DNA from 4 places in the Rahnella sp. ATs2 genome. Region 2 is predicted to be linked to each of the others. Evidence: predicted binding sites of a transcription regulator. Region 2 holds the regulator's gene; each other region holds the start of a gene.

Region 1 (8,207 bases), on a different contig from region 2:
GTTTTATTGTAGAACCACGCTTCGCTTTGCATGGAATAAAGCTCAGAGCTCCAGCCATTGCTTTTCAGAACGGAAAACACGTTAGCTTCTTTCAGGGTACGCTGCGGTTCTTCAGAGGCTCCGCCCTCACGCACAAACATGCAGCGCAGGGAAAGTTTGGTGGCGGTATCGCAGGAATATCCCTGTAACGCGACCAGGTTTTTCTCTTTGTCGAGATTCGGCGTGTTGTCACGGTCGTAGCCGTACAGCCCCATATGGTCACGACGCGCACTTTCGCCGATCACAAACACCACATACATATCTTTGGCATCAGCCGGTGCGGTGTAAGTGAAATGTTTGGCCGGATCGAACAGGTTTTTGTTGTCTTCGGCTTTGCTGTAGCTGCTGTAGGTGTATAAACCCAGCGCGGAAAGCCAGTTCGACGGTGAATACGTACCGGCAACCACGCCGCCATAACTCGCCATCATGCGGTTATTAACGATGTCGTGACGATCCTGCACTTTGCCCATCAGACGCAGCGGCATATAACAAATCAGCCCGGAAACCGCGAGCAGCACGGTTCTCACCGCCAGCTTTTTAAAAGTGGTTTGTCTGAGCGCCGCACCCGGCATTTTGCTCAGCCACAGCAGCAGGACCGGGATCAGGCTGACCAGAACCGTCCAGGCGATGAAGTGCGTTCCGACAGATTCTTTCGATAAATCAATCGAGTCCGATGCCAGCGCCGCCGCCAAAATACCGTAACCGATATCGACGTTGAACAGGATCATGTAATAGCTGGCGGCAGCGGAGGAAATAACAATGGCCGTCATCAGCACACGGAAAACGGTTTTTCCGGTATAAGACAGCAACATACAAAGGAAGTAGACCAGCGCGAAACAGGCGATCGCTTCAACAGCAATGGACAACGCATTGTCATAATGCAGCTGCTCGAAACGACGGAAGAAGATCGGAAGGTTCAGTAAAATCCCAAGATAAAGTGCAATGAACAAAGAGATGCTCTGTTGCGAAAGTGTTCGTAATTTATGCATTAGAAATAAATGGCTCTTTTGTGAGTCTGTTTACGTCGTAAAGACCGCTCGTACCGGAGGATGGAACCTGCTCCTTAGGAAAATTCAGACCCCGGAACGCCTATAATCGTTCAAAGTCATTGGTGACTTCCAATGTGATAATGTTACAAAATTAACGAATTGCTTATGTTTCAAAGCCATAGAAATGTGGGTTTCATACTTTTCCGACTCATTTTTTGAAATCTGTTGAGCAATTATTAAGAATCTTTGTGACCCGCATCAGGAAAGGACAGCGTGAAGCGCGTCTCTCCCTGCGCTGAACTTTCAACACTGACACTGCCCTGATGCAACGCCATAATGGCCTGAACAATCGATAAACCGAGCCCGCTGGAACTGCCACCTTCACTGCGTGACGCATCCGCACGATAGAAACGGTCGAAAAGTTTTCCGAGCTTATCTGCCGGTATCGGATCGCCCTGACTGATAACGTGAATATCCATGCCTTTAGCATGAGGTTCGGCGCGCAACACCACTTCGGTTCCTTCACGGCCATAACGCACCGCATTAGCCACCAGATTGCTCAGCGCACGCTGGAACAAAATAGCATCTGCGTGTAATACACCGCGCCCCTCGCCGTGCAGGGTCATTTCCCGCTCTTCTGCCAGCCCTTCAAAATATTCCTGGATACGCGTAATTTCTGATGAAACATCAATACTGGTTATGGTGAGAACCGACCGCGCATCCGAAGCACGCGCCAGGAACAGGATGTTTTCGACCATCCGCGAGATGCGTTCCAGCTCTTCCATATTATTAGCCAGCAGCGTTTCATATTCCTCAACCGTGCGTGGCTGATACAACGCCACCTGACAATGCCCCATCAGCGCGCCCACCGGCGTGCGGATTTCATGGGCCAGATCAGCGGAAAACTGCGTCAGGCGCTGATAACCTTCCGCCAGCCTTTCCAGCATATCGTTGAAAGAAAGGATGAGTTGCTGTAATTCCTGCGGCGCTTTGTCGGTACTCAGGCGCGTCGATAAGCTGGCCGGATGGATTTGCGTCGCTTCCCGCGCCATATTGCGCAGCGGCCTCAAACCACGACGGATGACCAGATAACCCAGCGCGGCAATCAGCACATACGAAAACAAGACTGCGCCGATAATTTCCCAGCGGAAGGTTTCTAACAGGCGCGATTCTTCGGTCATGAAATGGCCTGCGGTAATTTCTACCGTGCGTCCGTCCTGAATTTTTACCGCAGCACGGGCAAAACGCACCGGCGTGCCATCTGGCGCTTTTTGCCCGTGAACCGTTTTCAGCGTCAGCGGCTGGCCTTCGGGTACCGCTGCAAACGGCGGTAAAACAAGGTGTGAAGGATTGACGTTGATTAACGGCGGCTCGCCGGAAAGGCTGAAGGTCAGAATATCGCGCTCATTGCCGAGCATATTTTCAAACAGGCCGGGATTGCGGCTCAGCTGTGACAGCGGGAATTCATTCGCCAGCAGATGGCGAAAATACTGCACGCGCCCGCTGACCTGATAATCCGCACGGCGCACCAGTTCTTTGTCCATCGAATAGTAGAGATAAAAGCCCACGGCACTGACCACCAGCGAGGCCAGCAGTGCAAAAAGTAATGTGGCGCGCAGCGTCAGCGACATGGCCCGTGCAGGGTTTTTAGCAGAGGTTAAATCAGTCATTGCGCACTTCACAGACGTAGCCGATGCCGCGCACGGTGTGGATCAGTTTCAGCTCAAAGGCACGGTCAACTTTGGCGCGCAGACGCTTAATGGCGACATCCACCACATTGGTGTCACTGTCGAAATTCATATCCCATACCTGCGAGGCGATCATGGTGCGCGACAGCACTTCGCCTTCGCGACGCATCAGCAGCTGCAACAACATGAATTCTTTATTGGTCAGCGCGATGGTCTGATCCTGACGGGTTACGCGACGGCGCAGCACATCAAGATGCAAGTCAGCGACCGAGTAAATATCCGGCTCACGCGCTGCCGGACGGCGCAGCAACGTGCGGATACGCAATACCAGTTCGGTAAAGGAAAACGGTTTGATCAGATAATCGTCGGCGCCCAGTTCCAGCCCATGAATGCGATCCTGCACTTCATCACGTGCGGTGAGAAACAGCACCGGCACGTCGCTTTTCTTGCGCAGAACTTCCATCACCTGCCAGCCGTCGAGGCCGGGCAGCATGACATCGAGGATCACCGTGTCATAGCCCTCTTCCAGCGCCAGAAACAGGCCATCGGCCCCGTTACGCGCCAGATCGACGCTGTAACCGGCTTCGGTCAGCCCTTTTTTCAGGTAATCGCCCGTACTGACATCGTCTTCAATCACCAGTATCCGCATTCAGGCCCTCAGCGCCGCAATACCATTCTCCCAAAGAATGATTCATGGGGAAGTTTATCAGTTTCGCCAGACACCTTTGATGACAATTTTGTCATCAATTTGTCATCAGCCAATCCCGGTTTATCGTCCACTCTTAAGGAAGCTATTCATCACTGGCAGGGTCAGTGATTCTTCTAACCAAATGAAATAACGCCGGAAACTGGAGAGTTAATAATGAATACCACCAAACGTCTTGCGGGTCTGTTACTGGGTTCACTGCTGATGAGCAGCACAATGGCATCGGCTTTTGCCGCCGATAACGTGATCAAACCAACACGCGGAACCATTGATTCTGTTAATGACTCATCAGTACAAATCACCACCCGTCAGGGCGAAAAGCTCGACGTTAAGCTGACGGATAAAACCCGAATCAATTCCGTCACCAAAGGCCAGATCAGCGATATCAAAGCCGACAGCTTCATCGGTACGGCGGCAGTACCTCAGGCCAACGGCACACTGAAAGCGCTGGAAGTTCACGTATTTGCGCCAAGCCTGCGCGGCAGCGGCGAAGGTTTCAATCCGTTTGAATCGCCGGACGGCAAAATCAACACCATGACCAACGGCACCGTCGGCAAACTGGTTAACAGCAATGGCCGCACGCTGACCGTGAAATACCATGATGCAGAGAAAACCGTTGTCGTTCCTGACGATGTACCGGTCGTTCTGCTGGCACCGGGTGACCGCAGCCTGCTGAAACCGGGCACCAAAGTCGTGCTGTTCGCGATGAAAGATGACAAAGGTTCCCTGGTTGCACGCGGCATTTCTGCGGGCAAAGACGGCGTTACGCCACCAATGTAATCCGGCCTGACGGCCTTACCGGACAACAGGAGTTTTTCCGTGAAACCTCAGCCCTCTCCACTTCGCAAACGCAGGGTGCATTCCTGGCCGGTGCGCATTTGTCACTGGATTAATCTGCTGGCAATGATCGGCATGGTAATGAGCGGCTGGGGGATTTATAACGCCGACCCGATTTTCTCGTTTACCTTTCCCCAGAGCACGACCCTCGGCGGCTGGCTGGGCGGCAACATCGCCTGGCATCTGGCAGTCATGTGGCTTCTGGCGGCCAATGCCCTTTTCTATGTGCTGTGGGGCATGTTCAGCGGCCATTTCCGCCGCGACTTTTACCCCTTTTCGCCGCGCTCCGTCTGGCGCGATACCGTTCGTGCGCTGACATTCAAACTCCCCCACAAACTCGGGCAGTACAATGCCGTGCAAAAACTGATGTACAGCGGCGTGCTGTTGCTCGGCCTATTGCTTTTGCTTTCCGGTTTGTCCATCTGGAAACCGGTGCAGTTCAGCGGTCTGGTGTGGTTGTTTGGCGGTTTTGATATCGCGCGTTATGTGCATTTTTTTGCGATGAGCGGCGTGATGCTGTTCGTCATTATTCACGTACTGATGGTTCTGCTGGTGCCAAAAACCTTCGTGGCGATGCTGACCGGCGGCAAAAAAATAAGTACGGAGGAAAGCGCCGATGAGTGATAAATCACGCCGGCCAAAAATTATTCTTGAGCCCGATCAGCGCAAGCAACTGGTCAATATTCAGCGCCGCATGTTATTGCGTGGAGGTCTCACGCTGGGCGCGGTATCGATGCTCACCGGCTGTAATCTGCAGGACGGTGACGAGGTCGATAAAGTGCTGTGGGCGATGTCACGCTGGAATGACCGCGTGCAAGGCTGGCTGTTCAGCGGGCAAAAACTGGCGCAAACCTATCGCGCTGACCAGATCACCACGCCGTTTCGCTTTAATGCTTATTATCCGGAATATAACGTGCCGGAAATCGACATTCCCAATTACCGGCTTGAAGTCTCAGGTCTGGTGCAAAAGAAAGCCTCGTGGACGCTGGAACAGTTACAGCGACTGCCGCAGGAAAGTCAGATCACCCGTCTGATTTGCATTGAAGGCTGGAGCGCAATTGGTCAGTGGAAAGGCGTGCCGCTGAAAACGTTTTTACAGCACATCGGCGCAGATCTGACCGCTAAATACGTCGGATTCAAATGTGACGACCGCTATTATTCCAGTATCGATATGGCGACGGCGCTGCATCCGCAAACCATTCTGGCGCTGGATTTCGGCGGCAAACCGCTACCGCCGGATTTCGGTTACCCGTTACGCCTGAGAATGCCTACCAAGCTCGGCTTCAAAAACGCCAAACACATTGGCGCGATCTTCGTGACCAACGAATATCCCGGCGGCTACTGGGAAGATCAGGGATATAACTGGTACAGCGGGATTTGAGTTGCCCGCTAACCCCCCTCCCCGCCTCCCCCACGTAAGCGGCAAAGGTGCAAATAACGCTCCCGTCTCCACTACCCGCTGAAAAAAGTCATAAAAAAAACCGCTCAGTTGAGCGGTTTTTGTTTTCGCGGGTGTGTAACGACGAAGCGTTACGCAGGGCGAAGAATTAGAAGCTGTAACCCACGCCTGCGATCCAGGTACCAACATCAACACTGCGGATGCGGGACTGTTCGTAGGACACGTCCAGAGCAACGTTCTGGATTGGGTTGAACTGCAGACCTGCACCGTAAGAGAAGCCGTAATCGCTTGAATCGTATTTTTCACGGCTAGTAGATGCTGCGGATTCGTTGTACTGAGTTTTACCGTAACCCACACCTACAACACCGTAGATGGAAGCCCAGTCATTCAGACGGTAAGCTGGACCAGCAGTCAGACCGTAGTACTGTGCTTTACGGTAGTCACCAGATGCCGGTGTGCTGTCATCTTCGATGTAGGTGAAAGAACCGATAACGCCCAGTGGGTTGCTATCTTGTTCCCAGCGGTATTTTAAGTTGAAGCCGTTTGCTTTGTTAGCAACGCCTTGCATATCACCCTGAGCATAACCAGCGGTAACGGTGCTGGTGTCAGCGAATGCGCTTGATGCGCCCAGTGCAACTACACAAGCTAATGCGGAAAGACATGCGATTTTTTTCATCATAACCACCTCAAATAAGAAACCAAAGTAACCTTCACGTTCCAAAATATAACAAAAACTAGTGTGAAACTCTGCCTCATTTAAGATGTCCAAAGCATCATATGGTGTAACAGGAAGTTTCCAGCACACCCTATCCATATAATTTAATTGGGATTTTCGTCACATAAACTATAAGATAAACTTATTGAACTTTTTGAAATTAGCAGATAATTCCTAATTATCTGGGCAAAAAATGGACACTTTTCAGGCGTTTTTTCGCTTCTTTTAAAAAAACACGTTCTGAAAAAAACTTTTTATCAGGATTTTTTCTCTTCCGCTTTCCCTCTACACTGACCTTGCTTTACCTTTCTTTTCAAAACTATAAATCTAAAAGATTCTGAATTTATGGAATCACCTCAAAAGGCTCAAAGGATGACTCATTCAGGAAAGAACACGCCGGAAACGCAGACAACTCTGCCGCCTGCGACAAATAACAACAGCCCCCCGATCCCGGCGTTGCCTAAAAAAGCGTCTCCCCTGGTGGCGATCCTGTTGCTGCTGATCGCCATGCTGTCATTACAGGGCGGCGCGTCACTGGCCAAAACGTTGTTCCCGGTAGTCGGGCCGCAAGGTGTCACCGCGCTGCGACTGGGTATCGGCTCGATTCTGTTGCTGCTCTATTTCCGTCCGTGGCGCCTGAAAATGCGCGGCGGCAATCTGCGTTCACTGCTGATGTATGGTCTGGCACTGGGCTGCATGAATTACTCCTTTTATCTGGCACTGCGCACCGTGCCGCTGGGCATTGCCGTTGCACTGGAATTTACCGGCCCGCTGGCCGTAGCGATGTTTTCTTCACGCAGACCCGTCGATTTTATCTGGGTCGTGCTGGCCGTCACCGGATTGCTGTTCCTGCTGCCGCTCGGCCAGAGCGCGGGCGGTGTTGATCTCAAAGGCGCGTGTTTTGCGCTGATTGCGGGTGCGTGCTGGGCGATTTATATTCTTGCCGGACAACGAGCTGGCAGCAGCTACGGCCCCGGCACTGCCGCGATGGGCTCGCTGATTGCCGCACTGATCTTCTTCCCTGTCGGTGTTATCCAGGCGAAGACCTCGATATTCAGCTGGGAGATCCTGCCGCTGGGCCTGCTGATCGCCCTGCTTACGTCAGCTATTCCTTATTCACTGGAAATGATGGCGCTGACCAAACTGCCCGCTAAAACTTTCGGCACGCTGATGAGCATGGAACCGGCGATGGCCGCGCTTTCCGGCATTATCTTCCTCGGCGAGTTCCTGACGGGAACACAGTGGCTTGGGCTCGCAGCGATTATCGCGGCATCGGCAGGTTCGACGCTGACGATTCAGCGTAAAACAAAAATAGAAACGGTCGATATCGCCGGGAATAATCCTTCCGGTAAATAGCCTTTCGGCAAATAGCCCTGCGTTTTTCTGTCAAAAAGCCACGTTCCTCCGACGTGGCTTTTTCTTTTCCGTTTGTTCCTTTCTGTTTATTCTTTTCTATCAATGCATTGCAAATTACTTTCATTAATTTCGATTTTTTATCGTTTTTCCTGCATCCAAAAGCGGGGGTCCGTTCGTATGTATAGATGTGAGGCAAGACCTTACCTACTCAACGACAAAGGACACCATCATGAAAACATTACTCCGTACCGCTATCTGTGCATCTCTTCTTCTGAGCACCGCGTCAATGGCTGCAATGATGTCCCAAAGCACCACCATGGTCGGTGGCGCTGAAATGTATCCTTCTAAAAATATCGTAGAAAACGCCCTGAACTCGAAAGACCACACCACTCTGGTCGCCGCCGTGAAAGCGGCGGGTCTGGTGGATACGTTGCAGGGTAAAGGTCCGTTCACTGTGTTTGCGCCGACCAACGCCGCT
Region 2 (8,207 bases):
AGGCCGGTTTCCGATCCGATAAACATTTCAGCGACGATCACGATCACCAGCGCAATCGACACGCCGGTGCGCAGGCCAACGAAGGTTTGCGCCAGGCTTTCCATCAGCAGAATGTCTTTGAAAATATGCCAGCGCGAAATCCCCATCACTCTGGCCGCCATCAGCCGGGTTTTCTTGGCATTCATCACGCCGTACGCGCTGTTAAACAGGATAACCAGCACCGCGGCAAAGGCGGCGATGGCAATTTTATTGGCATCGGTAATGCCGAAAATCAGCATAAACAGCGGGATCAGCGCTGATGACGGCGTGGAGCGGAAGAAGTCGATCAGAAATTCCAGGCTGCGATAGATCTTTTCATTGCTGCCTAAAATGACGCCGAGCGGCACGCCAATCACCGCGGCAAAAGCGAAAGACACCAGCGTGCGGTAAAGGGTTGCGCCGATGTCGGTGCGCATGGAAGCATCGAAAAATGACTGGAACATGTAGCCAATTGTCTCGACGGGCGAGGGCAGAAGCACCGGATTCAGCCATTTTGCGCTGACGGCCAGTTGCCAGAATAAAAACAGCAGCACCGGGCCGACCAGCGGCAGTAACCTTGAAGACCAGCGTGAAGTCATCCTGTTTCTCCTTATCCTTTATAAATCAGCGAAGCGACATCCACCGGTTTGCTGAAGATTTTTCTTTCCGTAAAGACGTCATAAAATTTCTGGAACCATTGCAGGTTGTCGCCTTTTAAATCGGGATACATCACAAAGCCCGGCAGCGGCACCTCTTTCACCAGCGCCGGTTCTATGCTGGTGTAACCGGCGACGTTTTCGCGAGCCTTGTCAGGATGCGCCGCAATGAATTCCACCGCTTTCTGATAAGCGGCAATAAACTTTTTGGTTTCTTCCGGTTTGCTGGCGATAAAGCTGGAGTTCAGCGCCGCTGCGCCGCCGAACCAGGGCGCGTCTGCATTGCCGAGCACATATTTAGAAATCACGCCGGTTTCCAGTGTGCGGGAAAGGTTTTTCATCCGCCCGACGGTGCCGGTCGGTTCGAGCGTATACACGCCGTCAATTTGCCCGGCGGCCAGCGCAGGCGCGTGCTGCCCGACCGGCAGTTCGATCACTGAAGGATTAGTGAAACCATTTTTCTCCAGAATGATCTTCGCCATCGTCACGTTCTGGATCCCCGGGCCACAGGCGATCTTCTTACCTTTCAGGTCGCTGATCGCTTTCGCTGTGCTGTTCAGCGGCACCAGAAATTCATCCAGAACCAGCTGGTGATTGGACGGATTCGAGCAGATGATTTTGAACAAATCCGGTGCAGTGATCGCCCCCAGACCCAGCGCACCCGTGGCCGTGCCGTTAGCGCACCCGTGGATCCTGCCGGTGATCATCCCCTCGACAATTTGCTGTGCGCTGGCGAATTTAATGCCTTTCACATTCAGTCCGGCTTCTTTAAAAAAGCCCTGTTCCAGCGCCACATATAACGGTAAACCGCCGACAATCGGCCAGTAACCAATGCGGATTTCATCGTCATCAGCCGCAAAGACCGAGGTCGGGATCATACCGCCAAGCGTGGAGACGCCGCCGGTGATGGCGAGCCATTTCATCAGCTGGCGGCGTTTTTTATCGACTTCAGGTTTGATGTTATTCATAGGCGGTTCCCTTAACGGTTATGCAGGCGCTGCAACTTGTACTGCAACTTGTATACATAACGTTAAGCACAGGGCGTGCCAGTTTATCGGCAGGAGGGAATAAGCGGGAATTCAGCGGGTTGGGAACAATGAACGCACTGCGCTGGTGCGAATTTTGCGCAGTTGCTCACAATCAGGATCCATTGCGGAGCAGATGGCTAGCAATTCACCAGTCAGGTGCTCCGCAGGGTAATCAGTCAGACTTTAAACTCATTGCTCAGGCGGCTTACGCCCAGACCGTTCACCTTAGTCACTTTGATTTGCACCGGAATACGGTCTTTCATCGCTTCCACATGGCTGATCACGCCGATGGTTTTACCCGAGGCATTCAGGCTGTCGAGCGCGTCCAGGGCGGTGTCCAGCGTATCGGCGTCGAGTGTGCCGAAACCTTCGTCGAGGAACAGCGAGTCGATGCGGGTTTTATCACTGACCAGATCAGACAGCGCCAGCGCCAGTGCCAGACTGACCAGGAAGCTTTCGCCGCCGGATAAGGTGCGGGTATCGCGCACGGCGTCCGCCTGCCAGGTATCGACCACCTGCAATTCCAGCGCATCGCTGGTTTTGCGCTGCAACAAATACCGCCCGTGCAGTTTTTCGAGCTGAAGATTCGCCAGATACACCAGATGGTCGAGCGTCAGTCCCTGCGCGAATTTACGGAATTTCGCGCCGTCGCTGGAGCCAATCATCTGATTCAGATAACCCCAGTCATCGCAGGTCAGCTGCGCTTGCGCAATCTGAGCTATCAGCGCCTGTTGTCCGCTGTGGCGTAATTTGTCACTTTCCAGCTGATTTTTCACTTCGCCCAGACGTTGCTGTAAAGCTTTCAGCTGTTGCGCCATTTCCGCCTGTTGCGCTGTCAGAACATCAAGATCGCTTTCTGTTTCACTCAGATGAGCCGGGCGGGCAAGACGATGTTTTTCGAGCTGCTGACCGGCATCCGCCAGTAACGCCTGCGCCTGCGCCAGTTGTTGTTGCAGATTTTCTTTGCGTTGCTGAAGTTGCTGACGGAGTGCGTCATCCAGCAGCGCCAGTTTCACCGCGGCTTCATCGGCAAATCCGCTGGCACTCAGCGCCTGTTGCCACGCCTGTTCCGCCTGCGTCAGTTGTTCTGTGGTCTGCAACTGTTGCTGTTGCGTGCTCGCCAGTTGCCCGGCCAGCTGATCGCGCTGTTCCTGCGCTTTTTGCAATGCGGTTTGCGCGTCACTGACCGCTTTTTCTGCCGCCTGTTGTTGCTGATGTAAGTGCTCGCGAACCTGTGCCACCTGGCGGTCGCCGAACAGTTCAAGGCGTTGAGCCGTCAGTTCTGAAAGGTTTTTTTCGCCTTCTGCAAACAACTTTTGCAGCCGTTCGACGTCTTGCTGAGATTTCGCCTGCGTCTCTTCCAGCCGGGTAATGCGTTCGGTCAGCAATGCGCTTTGCTGCTGCACTTTCTGCTGCGCGTTCAGTGCGTCGTTCCGGGCATCTTTAGCCTGTTGCAGCGCCCGTGCCAGCTGTTCGTGCTGGCTAATCAGCGCCTGCGATTGTTGTTCTTCTTCATCGCGGGCGGTCAGCCATTGAGTGATGTCGGCGGTGTCATGTAGCGAAAACGTCAGATTCAGCGGTGCGCTGAGCTGTTGCCAGTTTGCGGTATGTGCATTCAGTTGCTGCTGGTCTTGCTCCAGCTGGATTTGCAGCCGCGTTTGCTGTTCTTTCAGACTTTTAATTTTTGTTGCCAGTTCGATACCGCTGGCTTTTGCTGCATCGAACTCCAGTTGCATTTTCTCGACGCGCTGTGCCGTTTCAGAAGGTTTGACCTCCTGATAATGTTCAATCGCCGGATGCGATGTGGAACCGCACAACGGGCAGGCTTTGCCGCTTTGCAGATTCGCACGTTCGGCTTCGAGGCTGACGATCAGCATTTCCTGTTTATGCAGTACTTTAACGTCGTTGAGATGCTCCAGCTGTTTCTGACATTGCAGGCGGATGGCCCCCAGTCGCTGCTCTTCTTCAGCCAGTTGCGTTTGATACTGTACGAAATCTTTTTGCTGTTGCTGCACGCGCTGATTAAGCTGTGGGAAAATTTGCGCGAGCGAATACAGCTGCTGGCGCACCGGACGCAGCTGCGTGAGTTCGGATTGTCGTTTATGCAATGCTGCCAGCGGGTGCTGTTTTTCCAGCTCAGTCAGACGCTGTTGCGCAGTGTTGAGTGCATCGGTCAGCGCGGTCTGGCGGGTCTGATGCTGGCGGCTTTCTTCGTCCAGCTTCTGCCGTTCGGTAGTCATTTGTAACAGCGTCGCGTTATGCTCACTGACAAGTTTTTGTACGTCAGTGACCGACTGCTGTGTTTCAGTCAGTGATTTACGCAAGCGGGTGATTTCGCCATCCATCGGCAGGATTTTTTCTTCGATCAGCGTCTGCATCTGACGCTGTTCTTCCGCCTGTTTCTGACGTGACGTTTGTGCCTGCTCTACCGCCAGATTCAGCGGCGTCATTTGCGCGATTTGCTGTTCCTGCTGCTGCGTCAGGTGCGCCAGTTGCTGCTGAAGACGTTGCGATTCATCCTGACAACGCTGGCGATCGTTGAGCAACGGACGCAGTTTTTCTGCCGGTTCGCTGCGCGCCAGTTGCTGTAACTGCGGCGCGGCGGCCAGATTCTCCTGCTCTGCGGCGGTCAGTTGTTGCTGAGACTGCTGCTGTTTTTGCTGCACCTGCTGCCACTGTTGCAGCCAGTTCAGATCCTGCTGGCGCTGCTGCGCCTGCTGACTGAGCGTGATTTCCTGCGCGTTCAGTTCAGCAAGTTGTGCTTCGAGCGTCTGGTGCTGTTCTTCGCTGAGCAGTTCGATACCCGCCATGCGCTGATGCAAACCGTCGAGCGTAATCCGCGCTTCTTTATGTTGCTCAAACACGCGCTCAGACAGCAGACCATAAATTTCGGTGCCGGTCAGTTCTTCCAGCAGTTCGGCGCGGTCATTGGCATCGGCATTCAGGAATGCGGCAAATTGCCCCTGAGACAGCATCATGGATTTGGTGAAACGACCGAAATCCAGCCCGGTCAGTGTGGCGATGGCATCGAGTTTATCGCGCACTTTATCGGCCAGAATTTTGCCGTCGGCCAGTAATGCCAGCTCCACTTTCGGTGCCTGCAGATTGCCGTCCGGCGAGTTTTTGGCGCGGCGCTGACTCCAGAACGCGCGATAACCAACGCCTTTGACTTCAAACTCCACTTCGGCCAGCGATTCGGCGGTGTGGCGGGTCATCAGCTCGTTCTGGCTTGGCGTGATGTTCAGACGTGGCGTCTGGTGATAGAGCGCCAGACAGATGGCATCGAGCAGGGTGGTTTTCCCCGCGCCGGTCGGGCCGGTGATGGCGAACAATCCGTTGCTGGCAAAAGGCTCAGCCGTGAAATCAATTTTCCATTCGCCTTCCAGCGAGTTCAGGTTTTTTAAACGCAGGCTGAGAATTTTCATTGTGCGCTGTCCTCCGCATTCTGACCGCTGGTGACCTGTTCAACAACCTGCGCAAACAGCGTGCGCATCCGCGCCTGGCGCGGTTCGTCAGGATCCGGTTCCAGTGCCAGCCGTCTTTCAAAGACGTCACTGACACTCAGTTCGCTGAGTGTCTCTTTCTCCTGTTGCTCAATGCTGTTGATACGCTGTTCTTTACTGCGGCGTAAAAGCACCACTTCTACCGGCAGATCTTCCGTCAGCGCCTGAATGCGGCGCTGAATATCACTGAGATAATCTTGCGTGGCGACTTCAATATCCAGCCAGACTGGCTTTTGCGCATCGCCGCCTTCGAACTGCGCCAGTTGTTTTTCGATTTCTGCCAGCGAGCCTTTGATTATCTGCATCGGCTGGAAAACGGGAATTTCCAGCGTGTCGATGGCGTTGAGCGTCGCGCCGTCCAAATCGAGTAAGTACACACTTTTGGCTTTACTCAGTTCGTCAAAACTCAGTGCAATCGGCGAACCGCTGTAACGGATATGTTCGGTTTTGGCGACGCACTGTGCGCGGTGGATATGACCAAGTGCCACGTAATCGACCGGCGGAAACGCCTGCGCCGGGAAGGCATCGAGTGTGCCGATATAGATGTCGCGCACGGAATCGGAGGTGCTGACGCCAACCGTGGTCAGATGGCCGGTAGCAATGATCGGTAGCGAAACGCCGAGTTCGTCGCGTTTGGTCTGCGCGGCCTGCCACAACGCGTCATAATGCGCGGCGATGGCTTCCTGTAATGCCAGCTGTTTGTCGCTGCCGGATTGTCCCGCCTGACTGGCGAGCAAATCCCGCGGACGTAAAAACGGAATAGCGCAAAGTACCGCGCCCGGTTTTCCGTCACGCTGGTTGAGCACTAAAATCTGTTCAGAGAGGTTTTCGCCGACGGTCGCAATCACCCGCGTATTCAGGCAGGAAAGCAGCTCACGTGATTCATTTAATGTCGCGACAGAATCGTGATTTCCGGCCAGTACAATCAGCTGACAGCCGGTTTGTTGCAACTCGACGACGAAGCGGTTGTAAAGCTCGCGGGCATAGCTGGGCGGCGAACCGGTATCGAATATATCGCCTGCCACAATCACGGCATCTACCTGATGTTGCTGCACCTGACCGGTCAGCCAGCGCAAAAATGCCTGATGTTCGGCGGCGCGGCTTTTGGTGAAAAAGTACTGGCCGAGGTGCCAGTCTGACGTGTGGATCAGGCGCATGAGACTCCCGTATGGATCCTGGATGACGACAATGGGGCAAAGTATAAACGTCGGCGGGGGACGCTGTCCCCGATAAATCGGACCAATTTCAGCGAGATGGCAGCTGAATAGAAGAAATGTATCTGTCATATTTGACTGTAATGAACCATCCTTTCTATTCATAAATCTGTCACAAAACTGACGCATAATGGCGCCCGCAATCAAATAAAAGATCGCTAACCTATTGGCAGGACCTACGATGGCAAGACGTATATTGGTGGTTGAAGACGAAGCTCCAATCCGTGAAATGGTGTGTTTTGTACTGGAACAGAATGGCTATCAGGCAGTAGAAGCTGAAGATTTTGATTCAGCCGTTGGCCAGCTGGTAGAACCTTACCCTGAACTTATCCTGCTCGACTGGATGTTACCCGGCGGTTCCGGTATTCAGTTTATCAAACATCTCAAACGTGAAGCACTGACCCGCGAAATTCCGGTGATGATGCTGACCGCCCGCGGTGAAGAAGAAGACAGGGTGCGCGGCCTGGAAGTCGGTGCCGATGATTACATCACCAAACCGTTTTCTCCAAAAGAACTGGTTGCACGTATTAAAGCCGTGATGCGCCGCATCTCGCCAATGGCGGTGGAAGAAGTGATCGACATGCAGGGTTTAAGCCTGGATCCGTCGTCTCACCGTGTGATGGCCAACGAGCAGGCGCTCGATATGGGGCCGACCGAATTTAAATTATTGCACTTCTTTATGACCCACTCCGAACGTGTTTACAGCCGCGAACAGTTGCTCAATAACGTCTGGGGCACTAACGTTTATGTGGAAGATCGCACGGTAGACGTGCATATTCGTCGTTTACGTAAAGCGCTGGAAACCAGTGGACATGACAGAATGATCCAGACTGTTCGTGGAACCGGATACCGTTTTTCAACGCGTTATTGAGTCCCCACAGCGGAGAATCTGTGTGCTAGAACGTTTGTCATGGAAACGATTGGCCGGTGAATTCTTTCTCTTTTGCCTGCCCGCGTTAATCCTCGGTATCTTCGTCGGCCATTTCGGCTGGCTCCTCTTTGCGTCGCTGCTGGCGGCGCTGGGCTGGAATTATTACAACCAGCTCAAACTCTCTCACTGGCTGTGGCTTGACCGCAGCATAACCCCGCCGAATGGCCGCTGGAGCTGGGAGCCTCTGTTTTACGGGCTGAACCAGATGCAGATGCGTAACCGCCGTCGCCGTCGTGAATTAGGTCAGCTCATCAAACGTTTCCGCAGCGGTGCCGAATCATTACCCGATGCGGTGGTATTGACGACGGAAGAGGGCAATATTTTCTGGTGTAACGGACTGGCGCAAGATTTGCTCGGTTTCCGCTGGCCGGAGGATAACGGACAACACATCTTTAACCTGCTGCGTTATCCCGAGTTTCGTACCTGGATCCAGACCCGTGATTTCAGCCGTGCCCTGAATTTGCAACTCAATAACGAGCATTACGTCGAGTTTCGCGTGATGCCTTATTCCGAAGGGCAACTGCTGATGGTGGCGCGTGATGTTACGCAGATGCGTCAGCTCGAAGGTGCGCGTCGTAACTTCTTCGCTAACGTTAGTCATGAACTGAGAACCCCGCTGACTGTATTGCAGGGATATCTGGAAATGATGGAAGACGCCAAACTGGAAGAGCCGTTTCGTACCAAAGCGCTGGACACCATGCAGGAACAGACGCGGCGCATGGACGGGCTGGTCAAGCAACTGCTGACATTGTCAAAAATCGAAGCGTCAGCAAATATCGATATGCAGGAGAAAGTCGATATTCCGGTGATGCTCGGCATGCTGGAGCGCGAAGTGCAATCTTTAAGCGGTGGCCGTC
Region 3 (8,207 bases), on a different contig from region 2:
GAGTAATAAACGTGAAAAGGTCGATGCTGTCATCGTCGGCCTGGGTTGGGCAGGTTCGCTGATGGCGAATGAGCTTACGCTGGCAGGACTGAATGTGGTGGCAATTGAGCGCGGTTCATGGCGCGACACCAGCAACGATTTCCCCACCACTATTGATACCGATGAGCTGCGCTTTGTCAGCCGCCGCGCGATTATGCAGCCGACTGCGGTGGAAACCCTGACATTCCGTAATAACCCGATCCAGCAAGCGTTACCTCTGCGTGAATTTAATACCTACCAGTTTGGTATGAATGTCGGCGGTGCGGGTACGCACTGGAATGGTATGACCTGGCGCTTCCTGCCGTACGATTTCCAGAGCTACAGCCAGACAGTAGAGCGTTACGGCAAGAACAAATTCCTCGAAGGTATGCAGGTGCAGGATTGGGGCGTGACCTATGATGACGTCGAACCGTTCTACGACAAATTCGAACGCTACGCGGGTACGTCCGGGAAAGCGGGCAACATTAAGGGTGAAAAAATTGAAGGCGGGAATGTCTTCGAAGGACCGCGCAGCCGCGATTATCCGCTGCCGCCGCTCAAACGCACCCAGCTGTCGATGATCTTTGATAAAGCCACCCGCGAGATGGGCTATCACCCGTTTGCCGTGCCTGCGGGTAACACGTCTGATGCCTATACCAATCCGCTGGGTATTAACATGGCGCCGTGTACTTATTGCGGTTACTGCGAATTCTTCGGCTGCGGCAACTGGTCAAAAAGCAGTCCGAATGCCTGTATCTTACCAGCCGTGATGCAGCGCCCCAATTTCACGGTAATCACCGAATCTGAAGTGTTGCGCGTAAACAAAGCCGCCGACGGCAAAACCGCTACCGGTGTGACTTTTATCGGCAGCGACGGCGTAGTGTGGGAACAACCCGCGGACATCGTGGTGATTTCGGCTTACCAGATGGACAACGTGCGCCTGATGCTGCTTTCCGGCATCGGTAAACCTTACGACCACAAAACCGGCGAAGGCGTTGTAGGCCGCAACTATGCTTATCAGACCGTTTCCGGTGCAGGTTTCTTCTTTGAAGATGAAATGATGAATCCGTTTATCGGTGCCGGTGCGCTGTCTCAGGCGATTGACGATTTCAACGGCGACAACTTCGATCATACCCACCACGATTTTATCGGCGGCGGTGTGGCGCTGGTGCATTCCACCAACGGACGTCCGATTGGCTATTCCAATAACGTACCGCCGGGCACTCCGCGCTGGGGGGCTGACTGGAAGAAAGCCGTCAAACAAAGCTATCAGAACTACAACAACGTCTATTGCATGGGCAACAGCTACCCGCACCGCGATGTGTTCCTTGATTTAGATCCGGAATATAAAGATCGCCACGGCCAGCCGCTGCTGCGCGTGACCTTTGACTGGATCGAAAACGACAAACGCTCAGCGAAATTTATGGCCGACCGCTCGGTTGAGATTGCGCACGCGATGGGCGCAAAAACCGTTGTCCGTCAGGAACCGACCACCAAACCGTTCTCACCGATGGATAACCTTTCCTCGCATACCACCGGTGGCGCCTGCATGGGCGACGATCCGAAAACCAGCGCGGTAAACCGCTATCTGCAAAGCTGGGATGTGCATAACGTCTTTGTCTGCGGCGCTTCAGCCTTTGCTAATAATGGCGGATATAACCCGACCGGTACCGTGGGTGCGCTGACCTTATGGGCAGCTGAAGCCATCAAAACCCAGTATCTGAAATCTCCTGGTCCGCTGGTGAGGGTTTAAGCATGAGCGTGAAAAAGACATTAGCAATTATCGCGGGCGTGGTTGTCATCGGCGGGCTGGGTTTTGTCGGTTTTAAAACCTGGCACAACGCCAGCCAGTCTGGCGATTTTCAGGCTCCGGCTGCGGCAGCCATGACCGGCAAAACCGCCATTGAGCGTGGCAAATATCTGGCACTGGCAGGGGACTGTGTGGCCTGTCATACCGCGCCCGGCGGCGGTAAACCTTTTGCGGGCGGCTACGGGCTGAACACGCCGTTCGGCACGATTTACGCCACTAACATTACGCCTGATAAAGAAACGGGCATTGGCGGATGGACCGATCAGCAGTTCATTAATGCGGTGCGCAACGGCAAAGGGATCAACGGTGAGAATCTGTATCCGGCGATGCCTTACAACGTTTACGCCAAGGTCAGCGATCAGGACCTGAAAGACATCAAAGCGTATCTGAATACCGTGCCTGCCGTGCATTATGACGGCCCGAAAACGGATTTACCGTTCCCGTATAACATCCGTCTGATGATGTTCGGCTGGAACCTGTTGTTCCTGGATACGGCACCGTTCAAAGCCGATCCGTCGCAGTCGGCAGAATGGAATCGCGGCGCGTATCTGGTGGAAGGGCTGGGGCACTGTACATCGTGCCATACTGCAAAAAATCCTCTGGGCGGTGATAACTTTGGCGTGCATCTGCAGGGCGGAGAATTGCAGGGCTGGTTCGCGCCGGAAATCACCGGTAATACCCGTCAGGGCATTGGCGACTGGAGCAATGACGAAGTGGTGCAGTACCTGAAAACCGGAGCGAACTCGCGCACCGTGGCTGCCGGTCCGATGGCGGAAGCGGTCACGAATTCGCTGCAGCATTTGTCGGATTCAGAGCTGCATGCCATCGCGGTTTACCTGAAAAGCTTGCCGGGCAGCAAAGATAATTCCGCGCCTTTAGCCGCTAATTCCGCGATGGCCAACGGTAAAGAGCTCTACGCCGATAACTGCGCGGCATGCCATCAGAATTCCGGTGAAGGGGTACGCAACATGATCCCTGCCCTGAAGGGTAATAACGGCGTTCAGGCCACCCGGCCGACCAACATTCTGCACGTGCTGATGAACGGCGGGCAGGGGGCGGCCACGGCAAGCAATCCGACCAGTGCAGACATGCCTGAGTTCGGCTGGAAACTGACCGATCAGCAGATGGCGGATGTCAGTACGTATATCCGTAACGCATGGGGAAATCAGGCGCCGGCGGTTAGCAAAGACGACGTAGCAAAAGCGCGTAAATCTCAGCAGGGTGCTGCAGCGTTGCATAATCCCGAACAGCAGTAAACGAAAGCTAACGTAAGTAATAAAGTTTAAAGGGCCTCGTAAGAGGCTCTTTTTGTTGGTTTTTATTCATCATCTAAATGTAAGATTTCGAAGCATAGATACATAAGCAGTGTCATGTGAAACGAGAAGTAAATTGATTTGATATGGTTATTTATACAGCGCAAAATCCCCCCAGATTAAGAGTTTCTAAACAGGGAAAGCTCATAAGCTCATGTGAGGGACAACAGCCATGTTTCAGCTCAGCACAATGGATATCTCGCCCGTCAATCCGATGCTCTACTTTCCCGGTGCCTCTGCCTGGCCGGAAGAATACAAAGGAAAATTGCTCATGGAAAAGCTCATGCAAAATCAGATCAATAATATCGAAAAACAAGGGATCAAAAACGGTGAGGAAATTGCCGGACTGAATCTTCGTGTAGGGAAGGTGGAGCAGCAGGTCACTCAGCTGACGGAAGTGGTCACCGACACTAATCTGCGGGTCGGCAAACTGGAGTATCAGATGGTCACGCTCACTGAAGCGGTAACAGATATCGGTTTGCGTGTAGGAAAAACTGAACAGAACATCTCCCGCATCGACGGGCATCTTCTTAGGATTGACGATCGACTGGTGCATATCGACAAACGGTTTGAACAAGTCGATAAACGGTTTGAACAAATCGACAAACGGTTTGAACAGGTGGATGCGCGCTTTGTAAAGATTGAAGCCTCATTAAGCGCCATGCAGAAGATGTTTTATGACCTTATGATCCAACAGACTCGCTGGATTATTAGCATGATGCTGGTACTGGTAGGTGCAACTTTTACAGCCGCTCGCTTTATCCATTAAGAGGGACCTGCTGCGGTCAATCGCTGATTTCGACAAGTTGGGCGCAGCAGCAAAACTGGCAATAACGACTATAATATAGACAGGTCGCCACCTTCCTTGTGCCCTTGTGTGACGGGCATTTCCGAAGGTCTATCACTGCACGCCGCTGGCGGCTTTCGGCGTACAAGGGGGTGTTTCATGGCAAATCATGTCTGGGGACTTTTATCCCATCCAGGTCCCGAACTGCAGCAAATCCAGCGTGAGCGGGAAACCGTTTCACATGTGTATTCCCACCATGTTCTTTTGATGGCGTTGATCCCGGTTGTCTGTTCGTTTATCGGTACAACACAGTTGGGCTGGAATTTCGGTGACGGTCAGACGCTGATGGTTTCCATGTTCACCGCGTCGTATATCGCCGTTATCTTCTATGTTCTGATGCTCGCCGCTGTCGCACTGATGGGGCGCATAATCTACTGGATGGCACGTCGTTATGACAGCCGCCCGACACTCAACAGCTGTATCGTGTTTGCCGGTTATGTTGCCACGCCGATGTTCCTCAGCGGTCTTGTTGCGCTTTATCCGATGGTCTGGTTATGCCTGTTCGTCGGCATCATCGGGCTGTGTTATAGCGGATATCTTTTGTATCTCGGCATTCCTAACTTCCTGAATATCGACCGTCGCGAAGGGTTCCTGTTCTCCAGTTCAACGCTGGCAATGGGCGTTCTGGTATTAGAGTTACTTCTGGCTCTGACGGTGATTATGTGGGGTTACGGAACACAATTATTCTAACGTAATGGCTATCTTACTTGCCATTTTGCCCCCGGACAGTGCTCGGCTTCCTCCCGTACTTTATGTACGCTGCGGAGCCGCCGCGCTGTCCGGGAACAAACTGCCTGCGCCGACTACGCCATTTGCCTTTTGAAGGACATTATTCCTGCCAGTTTTTCATCTTACTGGTTTTCCCGATCCCCGGATTGAAGCTGTTGGTCGGGTCTGCCTGCCGGTAGAACTCTTTCAGATGCGGTTTTGCCAGATACAGATGTCCGACGTTATGCTCTGCCGGATATTCCGCGCCTTTGGCGTCGAGCAATTCAAGCATCCGGTGTTTCAGTGCCTTGCTGTTCGCGCCTTTTTTGACGATGTAATCCTGATGGAAAACGTGGCACATGAAATGGCCGTAATACAGTTTTGCCACCAGCTGATTGTCGATATCTTCCGGCAATGTTTCGAACCAGTCGCGGTCATTACGGCGCAGTGCAATATCCAGCGCCAGAATATCCTCCACTTCTTTTTCATGTACCGCGTGATAACGCACCGCAGCACCTGCAGCGGCGAAACGGTGCAGGAAAGCTTTTTTGCCTTCGTCAGCCGAGCAGATAAAGAAATCACCCTGACCATCACTGAAGAAACGCGTCAGAAATGTACGTGCCTCATCAATTCCAGGACCGGACATTTTCAGCAGTAAGTGATGTTCAAACCGGTCACGGTACTGCTTCATGCGAGGTGGAAGGTGATTCGGCAGGGCTTTGCTCAGGCATTGCATTACGCGGTCGCTGAAGTTTTTCGGCAGGAAAGGGACTTTACTGGCATGCGCATCGAACTTTCCTTTTGCGGTAAACATGTCCGGCATTTTGTCGGTACCAAGCTTATCGATCATCATGAAAGTGTCTTTGCCGTAGACTTCAGTGATATCGAAAATATCGCGATGCATGTATTCACCGGCCACCGGCAGATTCGCAAAATCACGGAGGATCTGACGGCGTAATTCAGTCAGCACTGCCGTGTCATTGGTGCCAATATAAAATACCTGCTGCTGCGTTTCAGCCGGAAAAGTATCCAGACGCACGGCGAACACGGCCAGTTTTCCCGCACAACCCGAGGCTTCAAACAGACGCCGCTCATCGGCATTAAAACGCGATGGCGTATCAGCGTCCACTTCACGCACCCGCGCAGCATAATCATGGTCAGATGCCAGACGCTGATCGTGCAGTATGTCACTTTCCAGATAATCAGCTTTTTCCAGACGCGTCAGTATTTCTTCCGGCGTTTCGCCAAGATTAATACCCAGATGGTTAATCAGGCGTAATTCACCCTGTGCGTCGATCTGCGCATAAAGCGCCATTTCGGTATAGGCCGGACCGCGTTTCACCAGCGATCCGCCGGAGTTGTTGCAAATCCCACCGACCACCGATGCACCGATGCACGACGAGCCAATTACCGAATGCGGTTCACGGTTATAAGGTTTGAGGATTTTCTCCAGCTTATAGAGCGTACTGCCGGGGAAGCCGATTACCTGATGGCCACCGTCGAGCAACTGAATTTGATCAAGTTTGAGGGTACTGAAAATGACGATATCGCGGTCATAATCATCACCGCTGGGCGTTGAGCCTTCGGTCAGCCCGGTATTAGCGGCCTGCATAATGACAATCTTATCGGCGGCGATACAGGCTTTGAGCAATTGCCATTGTTGCAGCAGCGTTTGCGGAAATACCACGGCCAGTGCTTTGCCGCCACCTGAACGAAATCCTTTGCGGTAGCGCTCAGTGTTGCTGTCTCCGGTCAGAACATGACGGCTGCCAGCAATCTCTTTGAGCGTGGCGATGAGTGACTGATTATCCATTTCATCTTCCTTTTTAAATGCATTGCCATCTAATCATAGACTTAAATGATACACATTAAGTTAAACCCCATTCGGGATATCCGTTAGGTAATTTCACTTAATCTGTTGCATTTTTGTCATGTGCTGTCCATTAAATCGTCATTGATGTGTCATATAACTCGCGCTTAATGAACGCCAGATTATGAAAGCAACCGAGAGACAGCATCATGGCGCAAGCTCAACTTAAGCTGGCACAGGCTGAATATCCTCAGGCCGGGCCACAGCATTTGAACAAAGTTCTGGACGTGAAAGGCCTGGTGAAATCTTATAAATCAGGTCAGCGCGTCCTGAATGACATCAATTTTGATCTGCACGCGGGTGAGTTCGTGGCGGTGATTGGCCGGTCAGGCGCAGGGAAATCCACTCTGTTGCACGTACTCAACGGTACCATTCCGCTTACCGATGGCAGCGTAGTGTGTCATTACGAAAATGGAGAACAACAGCAACTGGCCGGGCTGACCGGCAAAGCGTTGCGTCGCTGGCGCTCGGGTTGCGGGATGATTTTCCAGGATTTTTGTCTGGTTCCTCGCCTGGATGTGCTGACTAACGTGTTGCTGGGCCGTCTGAGCCATACCTCAACATTCAAATCTTTCTTTAACCAGTTTGACGACGAAGACCGTGCCCGCGCGATTTCTCTGCTCGAGTGGCTGCATATGTTGCCGCATGCGTTGCAGCGCGCTGAAAATCTCTCCGGTGGTCAGATGCAACGTGTGGCGATTTGCCGTGCCCTGATGCAGAACCCGAAAATTCTGCTGGCCGATGAGCCTGTTGCGTCGCTGGATCCGAAAAATACGTTGCGCATCATGAATGCGCTGAAAAAAGTCAGTGAAGAAAATATAGCCGTGATGGTCAACCTGCACTCGGTCGAACTGGTGAAAGATTATTGCACCCGGGTTATCGGTATCGCTAAAGGGCAAATTATTTTCGACGGTCATCCGGATCAGTTAACTGACGGTATTTTGCAACAGTTATACGGTGAAGAACACGAAGCCATAAACAGTTAAACAATAACGTTATTTATTTTGCAGTCCTTATTTCTACTTTCTCTCAATCTACACAAGGTCATCATTACATGAAGAAGTTATTACGTCTGGCAGTTTTCGTAGCAGGTTCTTTTACCGCGATGCACAGCATGGCAGAAGATGCGCCTAAAGAATTGAATTTGGGTATTCTGGGCGGTCAGAATGCCACTCAGCAAATCGGCGATAATCAGTGTGTAAAAGATTTCTTCGATAAAGAATTAAACGTGGATACCAAACTGCGTAATTCCTCTGATTACTCCGGTGTTATTCAGGGATTATTAGGTAAGAAAGTAGACATGGTATTAAGCATGTCGCCATCGTCTTTCGCCTCAGTCTATATTAATAACCCGAAAGCCGTAGATCTGGTCGGTATCGTTATCGACGACACCGATAAATCCCGGGGTTATCACTCGGTGGTTGTGGTGAAAGCCGACAGCCCGTACCAGAAATTGTCTGACCTGAAAGGTAAATCATTCGGCTTCGCTGACCCGGATTCCACGTCCGGCTATCTGATCCCAAACCAGACTTTCAAGAAAGAATTTGGCGGCACGACAGACAACAAGTACAACAACTTCTTCTCCAGCGTCACCTTCTCCGGCGGCCATGAGCAAGATATTCTTGGCGTGCTGAACGGTCA
Region 4 (8,207 bases), on a different contig from region 2:
TGCGGGTGGTTTTTGAAGCGAAATATGTAGTAATCCGCGCACTGAACGGGTTACTTTTGTCACTCAAATTGGATTTGTCAGGTTACTTATGTCGAACAGCGCACTGAGTGTGGTGATCCTTGCCGCGGGCAAGGGGACACGCATGTACTCCAACCTTCCGAAAGTTCTTCATCCTTTGGCCGGCAAGCCAATGGTTCAGCACGTCATTGATGCGGCCACGCAAGTGGGTGCCCGGAACGTGCATCTGGTCTATGGCCACGGCGGCGATTTACTGAAGAAAAATCTGGCAGGCAGTGATCTGAATTGGGTATTGCAGGCAGAGCAACTGGGCACAGGTCATGCAATGCAGCAGGCGGCGCCGTTCTTTGCCGATGATGAAGATGTGCTGATGCTGTACGGCGATGTTCCGCTGATTTCCGTCGAGACCCTGAACGAATTACTCAAAGCCAAGCCTGATGGCGGCATTGGTTTACTGACCGTTGTGCTGGATGACCCGACCGGTTATGGCCGCATTGTTCGTGAGAACGGTATTGTTACCGGCATCATTGAGCAGAAAGATGCCAGCGAAGAACAGCTGAAAATTCAGGAAATTAACACCGGTATTCTGGTGGCTAACGGCGCGTCATTCAAACGCTGGCTCGGTCAGCTGAACAACAATAACGCGCAGGGTGAATACTACATCACCGATATTATTGCGATGGCGCATGCTGAAGGGCATCTGATCGCCACCGTGCATCCGGCGCGAAACAGCGAAGTGGACGGCGTAAATAATCGCCTGCAACTTTCCCGTCTCGAGCGCGTATATCAGAGCGAACAGGCTGAGCGTCTGTTGCTGGAAGGCGTGATGTTGATGGATCCGGCGCGGTTTGATCTGCGCGGTGAACTGGCGCACGGTATTGATGTGGTGATCGACACTAACGTGATCATTGAAGGCCAGGTAAAACTGGGCGATCGCGTCAAAATTGGTACAGGCTGCGTGCTGAAGAACTGCGTGATAGGTGATGACTGTGAAGTCAGCCCGTACAGCGTGTTCGAAGATGCGGTGCTGGAAAGCGGTTGTACTGTCGGACCGTTTGCCCGTCTGCGCCCCGGCGCTGAACTGGCTGAAGGCGCGCATGTAGGTAATTTCGTCGAAATTAAAAAGGCGCGTCTGGGTAAAGGCTCGAAAGCCGGTCATCTTTCCTATCTTGGCGATGCCGAGATTGGCGACAACGTGAATATCGGTGCGGGCACCATCACCTGTAACTACGACGGCGTGAACAAGCATAAAACTGTCATCGGTAATGATGTCTTCGTCGGGTCTGACACACAGCTGGTCGCGCCAGTCACCGTGGGTAATAACGTGACTATCGCTGCGGGTACGACAGTGACGCGCGATGTGCCAGAAAACGGTCTGCTGCTAAGTCGTTTACCGCAGGTGCATAAACCTGACTGGCAGAAACCGGTGAAGAAAAAATAAGCTATTCTGAGATTTAAGCATTCAGGCGCAGTTCTCTGCGCCTGATGTTTGTTTATCTCATTGTGTTTTGGTCTGCGTTTTCTTCGAAATTCAGCCCAAAACATAATAATCCCCAACTCTCTACAAGGCTCGGGGAACCGCAAGTACACCGGAAAACGGGGCTTGTGGATAAATCAGGTCAGGCATCAAAAAAGGTCCCGAAGGACCTTCTATAGGAATAAAACTGATGTGTGGAATTGTAGGCGCTGTGGCGCAACGCGATATTGCTGAAATTTTGTTGGAAGGTTTACGCCGTCTCGAATACCGCGGTTATGACTCAGCCGGTCTGGCTGTGATTGATGCCGACGGGAAAATGGGACGTCTGCGTCGTCTGGGCAAAGTCCAGATGCTGGCCGATGCGCTGGATGAACATCCGTTGCACGGCGGTACCGGTATTGCTCACACCCGCTGGGCAACACATGGCGAGCCTTCTGAAGCCAATGCCCACCCGCATGTGTCTGATTACATTGCGGTAGTGCATAACGGTATTATCGAAAACCACGAACCTCTGCGTGAATTACTGATTGAACGCGGCTACCGTTTTGATTCTGAAACGGATACCGAAGTGATCGCGCATCTGGTGCATTGGGAACAACTTCAGGGCGGCACGCTGCTTGAAGTCGTTCAGCGTGTTATCCCGCAACTGCGTGGCGCGTACGGTACGGTAGTGATGGACCGCCGCGACCCGTCTGTTCTGGTCGCGGCCCGTTCCGGTAGCCCGCTGGTGATTGGTCGTGGCGTGGGTGAAAACTTCATCGCTTCCGACCAGCTGGCGCTGTTACCTGTTACCCGCCGCTTCCTGTTCCTGGAAGAAGGTGATGTTGCTGAGGTTAAGCGCCGTTCTGTCAGCGTATATGACAAAAATGGTCATGCCGTTGAGCGTGAAGAAATCGAATCCAAAGTACAGTACGACGCCGGTGACAAAGGCGTTTACCGTCACTACATGCAAAAAGAGATTTACGAACAGCCGCTGGCCATTAAAAACACCCTGGAAGGGCGTTTTAATCACGGCGAAGTCAATCTGAGCGAGCTGGGCGAAAAAGCTGACGAAATTCTGTCCCGTGTTCAGCACGTGCAGATCATCGCCTGCGGGACGTCTTACAATTCCGGCATGGTGGCTCGTTACTGGTTCGAATCTCTGGCCGGTATGCCATGTGATGTCGAAATCGCGTCAGAATTCCGCTATCGCAAATCCGCTGTTCGTCCGGGCAGCCTTATCATCACGCTTTCTCAGTCTGGTGAAACGGCTGATACGCTGGCAGCGCTGCGTCTGTCCAAAGAGCTGGGTTATCTCGGTTCTCTGGCGGTCTGTAACGTGGCCGGTTCTTCTCTGGTACGTGAATCCGATCTGGCGCTGATGACTAAAGCCGGAACCGAAATTGGCGTGGCCTCTACTAAAGCGTTCACCACGCAGCTGACCGTTCTGCTGATGCTGGTGGCTCGCATGGGCCGTCTGAAAGGGATTAGCCCGCAAGTTGAGCATGACATTGTTCACGCGCTCCAGGCGTTGCCTGCGCGTATCGAACAAATGCTGTCGCTGGATAAAACCATCGAATCTCTGGCTGAAGGTTTCTCTGACAAGCATCACGCCCTGTTCCTCGGTCGCGGCGATCAGTATCCGATCGCGATGGAAGGTGCACTGAAGCTGAAAGAGATTTCCTATATTCACGCAGAAGCTTATGCGGCGGGCGAGCTGAAACATGGCCCGCTGGCGCTGATTGACGCGGATATGCCGGTGATCGTCGTTGCACCTAATAACGAATTGCTGGAAAAACTGAAATCGAATATCGAAGAAGTGCGCGCCCGTGGCGGGCTGCTGTATGTCTTCGCCGATCAGGACGCCGGTTTCACTGACAGCGAAGGGATGAAAATTATCCAGCTGCCACACGTTGAAGAAATCGTCGCACCGATTTTCTACACCGTGCCGTTACAGTTGCTGTCCTACTACGTTGCGCTGATTAAAGGCACCGACGTTGACCAGCCGCGTAACCTGGCGAAGTCTGTGACCGTCGAATAAAATCGACCGGTTCAGTCGCTGATTCTCTGAGCGCCTTTCGGGGCGCTTTTTTATTGTTTCCGGTTTGTCTCTTTCTCAGTAAACGGTCACGATTTTCTTCTCTCAGACTTCGTAACCCGCGCCGGATAAGGTATAGTTCGCGTTTTTCTGAAGGTGCTTTGCTCAATGCAGACCGACTCCATTCGTCTTAACAAATACATCAGCGAGAGCGGAATTTGCTCGCGCCGCGATGCCGATCGTTACATCGAACAGGGAAATGTTTTTATTAACGGCAGGCGTGCCGCGGTAGGGGCTCAGGTATTTGCCGGCGATGTGGTGAAAGTGAATGGTCAGGTTATCGAGCCGCGTGATGAAGAAGATCTGGTACTGATCGCGCTGAACAAACCTGTCGGCATCATCACCACGATGGAAGAAGGTGAGCGGGACAACATCCGTGATTTCGTTAACCACAGCAAACGCGTCTTCCCGATTGGCCGTCTGGATAAAGATTCCCAGGGCCTGATTTTACTGACCAATCACGGTGATCTGGTCAACAAAATCCTGCGTGCCGGTAACGACCACGAAAAAGAATACATTGTGACCGTCAACAAGCCGATCACAGACGAGTTTATTGCCGGTATGGGCGCGGGCGTGCCGATGCTCGGTACCGTGACGAAAAAGTGCAAAGTGAAGAAAGAAGCGCCGATGGTGTTTCGTATTACGCTGGTTCAGGGGCTTAACCGCCAGATCCGCCGTATGACCAAGCACTTTGGTTTTGAAGTCACTAAGCTCGAACGCGTGCGCATCATGAACATCAATCTGAAAGGATTGCCGCTGGGCGAATGGCGCGACCTGACCGATGATGAACTGATTGAGTTATTTAAACTGATTGAAAATTCGTCGTCTGAAGATAAACCGGCGAAAAAAGCGCAGGCAAAAACTGCTCAGGCTAAGAAACCCACTGCTGCAAAACCCGCTGTCACAAAACCGAAAAATGCCGAAAAACCGGAGGGTAATTCAGGCTCCCGTAAGCGTTTTGCGCAGCCCGGACGTAAGAAGAAAGGGCGATAATTTGCCCGCTTTTTGTCATCTGCCGGTGTCACAACCGGCATTTCCCGCTTAAAACCCCCGCATTTTGCCCGTATGGTTCGAATTGTGACCAGTGTCATAAAACTGTCATATAACGTACATTTTACTGTCACTAAACTGTCCTATTTTCCTCCTGTGCCAAACACTTTAATTAACGTCGACATCAGTCGGGAAGTTTAAAACCACCAGGAGTGGAACATGAAATTGATGCGTAACACCGTCGCCGGTCTTGTAGCAGCGACTTTCTCCCTCACAGCAATGTCTGCTTTCGCTGCCACTAACCTGACTGGCGCTGGCGGTACCTTCCCAGCTCCTGTTTACGCTAAGTGGGCTGACGCATATCAGAAAGAAACCGGTACTCAGGTTAACTATCAGGGCATCGGTTCTTCCGGCGGCGTAAAACAAATCATCGCCAAGACCGTAGACTTCGGCGCATCTGATGCCCCGATGAAAGACGAAGATCTGGCCAAAAACGGCCTGTTCCAGTTCCCTACCGTGATCGGTGGCGTGGTACTGGCTGTTAACATCCCGGGGATCAAATCCGGTCAGCTGACGCTGGACGGCGCAACGCTGGGTGATATCTACCTCGGCAAAATCAAAAAGTGGAACGACGCGGCGATCACCAAGCTGAACCCGGGCGTGAAACTGCCAGACACCAACATCGCGGTCGTTCGCCGTGCTGACGGTTCCGGTACCTCTTATGTCTTCACCAGCTACCTGGCGAAAGTAAACAGCGAGTGGAAAGACAAAATCGGTTCTGGTTCTACTGTGAACTGGCCAACGGGTCTCGGCGGTAAAGGTAACGACGGCGTTGCAGCCTTTGTTCAGCGTCTGCCTGGTTCAATCGGTTATGTAGAATATGCTTACGCCAAGCAAAACAACCTGGCTTACACCAAGCTGGTTGATGCTGACGGTAAAGCGATCAGCCCGACTGAAGAATCCTTCAGCGCAGCGGCTAAAGGCGCTGATTGGAGCAAAACCTTCGCTCAGGACCTGACTAATCAGAAAGGTGACAATGCGTGGCCAATCAGCTCCACCACCTTCATTCTGATTTACAAAGATCAGCAAGATGCAGCGAAAGGCACTGAAGTGCTGAAGTTCTTCGACTGGGCTTACAAAAACGGCAACAAGCTGACGACCGATCTGGATTACGCAGCTCTGCCTGAATCAGTGGTTGAGCAGATCCGTGCAGCATGGAAAACCAACGTTAAAGACAGCAGCGGCAAAGCACTGTACTAGGAATACCCGTCATACCTGAAGCTGCACCGGCGTTAGCTGCGCTCGTTCACCCGAATCACTTACCTGAGTAAGCTCACCGGGATTCACTTGCAGCTGGCTTGGTGCAACTCCAATTATTTTGGGTATAGTAACTCTGCTTCATTCCCTCTCCGGCCGGGGAGGGAATTAAATCTGAATTAAAAGAGAGTGGTATGGCTGAATACAAGCCGGCTATCAAGGCACCCAGCAAAAACGGTGACATCATCTTCGGCGCTCTGGTCAAACTGGCTGCGCTGATTGTGCTATTCATGCTGGGCGGCATTATCGTCTCGCTGTTTATTGCTTCCCTGCCGAGCATCGAAAAGTTTGGTTTATCCTTCCTGTGGACGAAAACCTGGGATGCTCCGAACGAACAATTCGGCGCACTGGTGCCGATTTACGGCACGGTCGTGACCTCCATTATTGCCTTGCTGATTGCAGTTCCTGTCAGCTTTGGTATCGCATTATTCCTCACTGAGCTGGCGCCGAACTGGATGAAACGCCCGCTGGGTATTGCTATCGAACTGCTGGCGGCGATCCCCAGCATTGTTTATGGCATGTGGGGTCTGTTTGTCTTTGCACCGCTGTTTGCGCAGTACTTCCAGACACCGGTGGGTGATGTACTTTCCGGTATCCCGATTGTTGGCGCACTGTTCGCCGGCCCGGGTTTTGGTATCGGTATTCTGGCGGCGGGCGTCATTCTCGCCATTATGATCATCCCGTACATTGCCTCCGTCATGCGTGACGTGTTCGAGCAAACGCCGGTGATGATGAAAGAATCTGCTTACGGCATTGGTTGCACCACGTGGGAAGTGATCTGGCGCATCGTGTTGCCTTTCACCAAAAACGGCGTTATCGGTGGCGTGATGTTAGGTCTGGGACGCGCACTGGGCGAAACCATGGCAGTGACCTTTATTATCGGTAACACCTACCAGCTCGACAGCGCCTCACTTTATGCGCCGGGCAACAGTATTACCTCCGCACTGGCAAACGAATTTGCCGAAGCGGAAGCCGGCCTGCACACTGCCGCGCTGATGGAACTGGGGCTGATCTTGTTTGTTATCACCTTTATTGTCCTGGCGCTGTCGAAAGTGATGATCCTGCGTCTGGCTAAGAAAGAGGGCCGTTAAGATGACGACACTCGACATGCAAAGTAACGCAGCATTACTGGAATCACGCCGTAAACGTCAGGCATGGCGCCGTCAGAAAAATCGTATCGCGCTGATGGTCTCGATGATGACCATGGCTTTTGGTCTGTTCTGGCTGGTCTGGATCCTGTTTACCACCATCGTTAAAGGTGTGGACGGGATGTCGCTGGCGCTGTTCACGCAAAACACGCCACCACCGAACACGGCGGGCGGCGGTCTGGCGAATGCCATTGCGGGCAGCGGATTACTGATTTTATGGGCGACGGTCATCGGTACGCCGCTGGGCGTAATGGCGGGGATTTATCTGGCCGAATATGGTCGCAAATCCTGGCTCGCTGAATTCATTCGCTTCATCAACGACATTTTGCTTTCTGCGCCATCCATCGTTGTCGGCCTGTTTGTGTACACCATTATGGTGGCAAAAATGGGTCACTTCTCTGGGTGGGCGGGCGTTCTGGCGCTGGCGTTGTTACAAATCCCGATTGTTATCCGTACCACGGAAAACATGCTGAAACTGGTGCCCGACAGCCTGCGTGAAGCGGCTTACGCGCTGGGTACGCCGAAATGGAAAATGATTTCGGCCATCACGCTGAAAGCGTCTGTTTCCGGCATTATCACCGGTATTTTGCTGGCGATTGCCCGTATTGCCGGTGAAACCGCGCCGCTGCTGTTCACGTCACTCTCCAACCAGTTCTGGAGCACTGACATGATGCAGCCGATTGCCAACCTGCCGGTGACTATCTTTAAGTTTGCGATGAGCCCGTTTGGCGAGTGGCAACAACTGGCCTGGGCGGGCGTGCTGCTGATTACGGTGTGCGTGCTGCTGCTGAACATTCTGGCGCGTGTGATTTTCGCGCCGAAAAAGCAATAAGTTCATTCATTATCGATGGCAGACGAAAACGGCTGCCGTCACTGTTTACCCGGCGTCGCCACGCGGCGCGCGAATAAGAGAGATGTCTTAATGAGTCGAATGACTGACGCATCCAACAGCAAGATTCAGGTTCGCGATCTGAACTTTTATTACGGCAAATTCCACGCGCTGAAAAATATTTCCCTGGATATCGCCAAGAACGAAGTTACGGCATTCATTGGCCCGTCCGGCTGTGGTAAGTCCACGCTGCTGCGTACGTTCAACAAAATGTATCAGCTGTATCCGGAACAGCACGCAGAAGGTGAAATCCTGCTCGATGGCGAAAACATTCTGGTGGATAGGCAGGAT

What was found. The regulator PhoB, encoded in region 2, activates phosphate uptake and scavenging genes when phosphate is short. The targets are predictions, from matches to a motif close to CTGTCATAAAACTGNCNNAT.
Region 1: the regulator PhoB is predicted to act here: its motif matches at 3,454-3,473, upstream of ACJY2G_RS08300 (heavy metal response regulator transcription factor).
Region 3: the regulator PhoB is predicted to act here: its motif matches at 6,656-6,675, upstream of phnC (phosphonate ABC transporter ATP-binding protein).
Region 4: the regulator PhoB is predicted to act here: its motif matches at 4,657-4,676, upstream of pstS (phosphate ABC transporter substrate-binding protein PstS).

Annotation. Positions count from the first base shown of each region.
Region 1 is NZ_JBLYPL010000006.1:244,734-252,940, reverse strand. It holds gene eptB (kdo(2)-lipid A phosphoethanolamine 7''-transferase) at 1-1,028, opposite strand, end outside; gene ACJY2G_RS08305 (heavy metal sensor histidine kinase) at 1,265-2,698, opposite strand; gene ACJY2G_RS08300 (heavy metal response regulator transcription factor) at 2,691-3,365, opposite strand; gene ACJY2G_RS08295 (hypothetical protein) at 3,579-4,202, shown strand; gene ACJY2G_RS08290 (cytochrome b/b6 domain-containing protein) at 4,242-4,883, shown strand; gene ACJY2G_RS08285 (molybdopterin-dependent oxidoreductase) at 4,876-5,640, shown strand; gene ompX (outer membrane protein OmpX) at 5,807-6,334, opposite strand; gene rhtA (threonine/homoserine exporter RhtA) at 6,821-7,729, shown strand; gene ACJY2G_RS08270 (fasciclin domain-containing protein) at 7,959-8,207, shown strand, end outside.
Region 2 is NZ_JBLYPL010000009.1:193,760-201,966, reverse strand. It holds gene ACJY2G_RS11935 (ABC transporter permease) at 1-617, opposite strand, end outside; gene ACJY2G_RS11930 (ABC transporter substrate-binding protein) at 629-1,642, opposite strand; gene sbcC (exonuclease subunit SbcC) at 1,879-5,127, opposite strand; gene sbcD (exonuclease subunit SbcD) at 5,124-6,362, opposite strand; gene phoB (phosphate response regulator transcription factor PhoB) at 6,601-7,290, shown strand; gene phoR (phosphate regulon sensor histidine kinase PhoR) at 7,313-8,207, shown strand, end outside.
Region 3 is NZ_JBLYPL010000010.1:53,279-61,485, reverse strand. It holds gene ACJY2G_RS12520 (GMC family oxidoreductase) at 1-1,771, shown strand, start outside; gene ACJY2G_RS12515 (c-type cytochrome) at 1,774-3,084, shown strand; gene ACJY2G_RS12510 (hypothetical protein) at 3,314-3,910, shown strand; gene ACJY2G_RS12505 (Yip1 family protein) at 4,088-4,678, shown strand; gene dld (D-lactate dehydrogenase) at 4,818-6,509, opposite strand; gene phnC (phosphonate ABC transporter ATP-binding protein) at 6,716-7,552, shown strand; gene phnD (phosphonate ABC transporter substrate-binding protein) at 7,621-8,207, shown strand, end outside.
Region 4 is NZ_JBLYPL010000015.1:112,255-120,461, reverse strand. It holds gene glmU (bifunctional UDP-N-acetylglucosamine diphosphorylase/glucosamine-1-phosphate N-acetyltransferase GlmU) at 89-1,459, shown strand; gene glmS (glutamine--fructose-6-phosphate transaminase (isomerizing)) at 1,686-3,515, shown strand; gene rluF (23S rRNA pseudouridine(2604) synthase RluF) at 3,681-4,565, shown strand; gene pstS (phosphate ABC transporter substrate-binding protein PstS) at 4,782-5,822, shown strand; gene pstC (phosphate ABC transporter permease PstC) at 6,014-6,970, shown strand; gene pstA (phosphate ABC transporter permease PstA) at 6,972-7,859, shown strand; gene pstB (phosphate ABC transporter ATP-binding protein PstB) at 7,959-8,207, shown strand, end outside.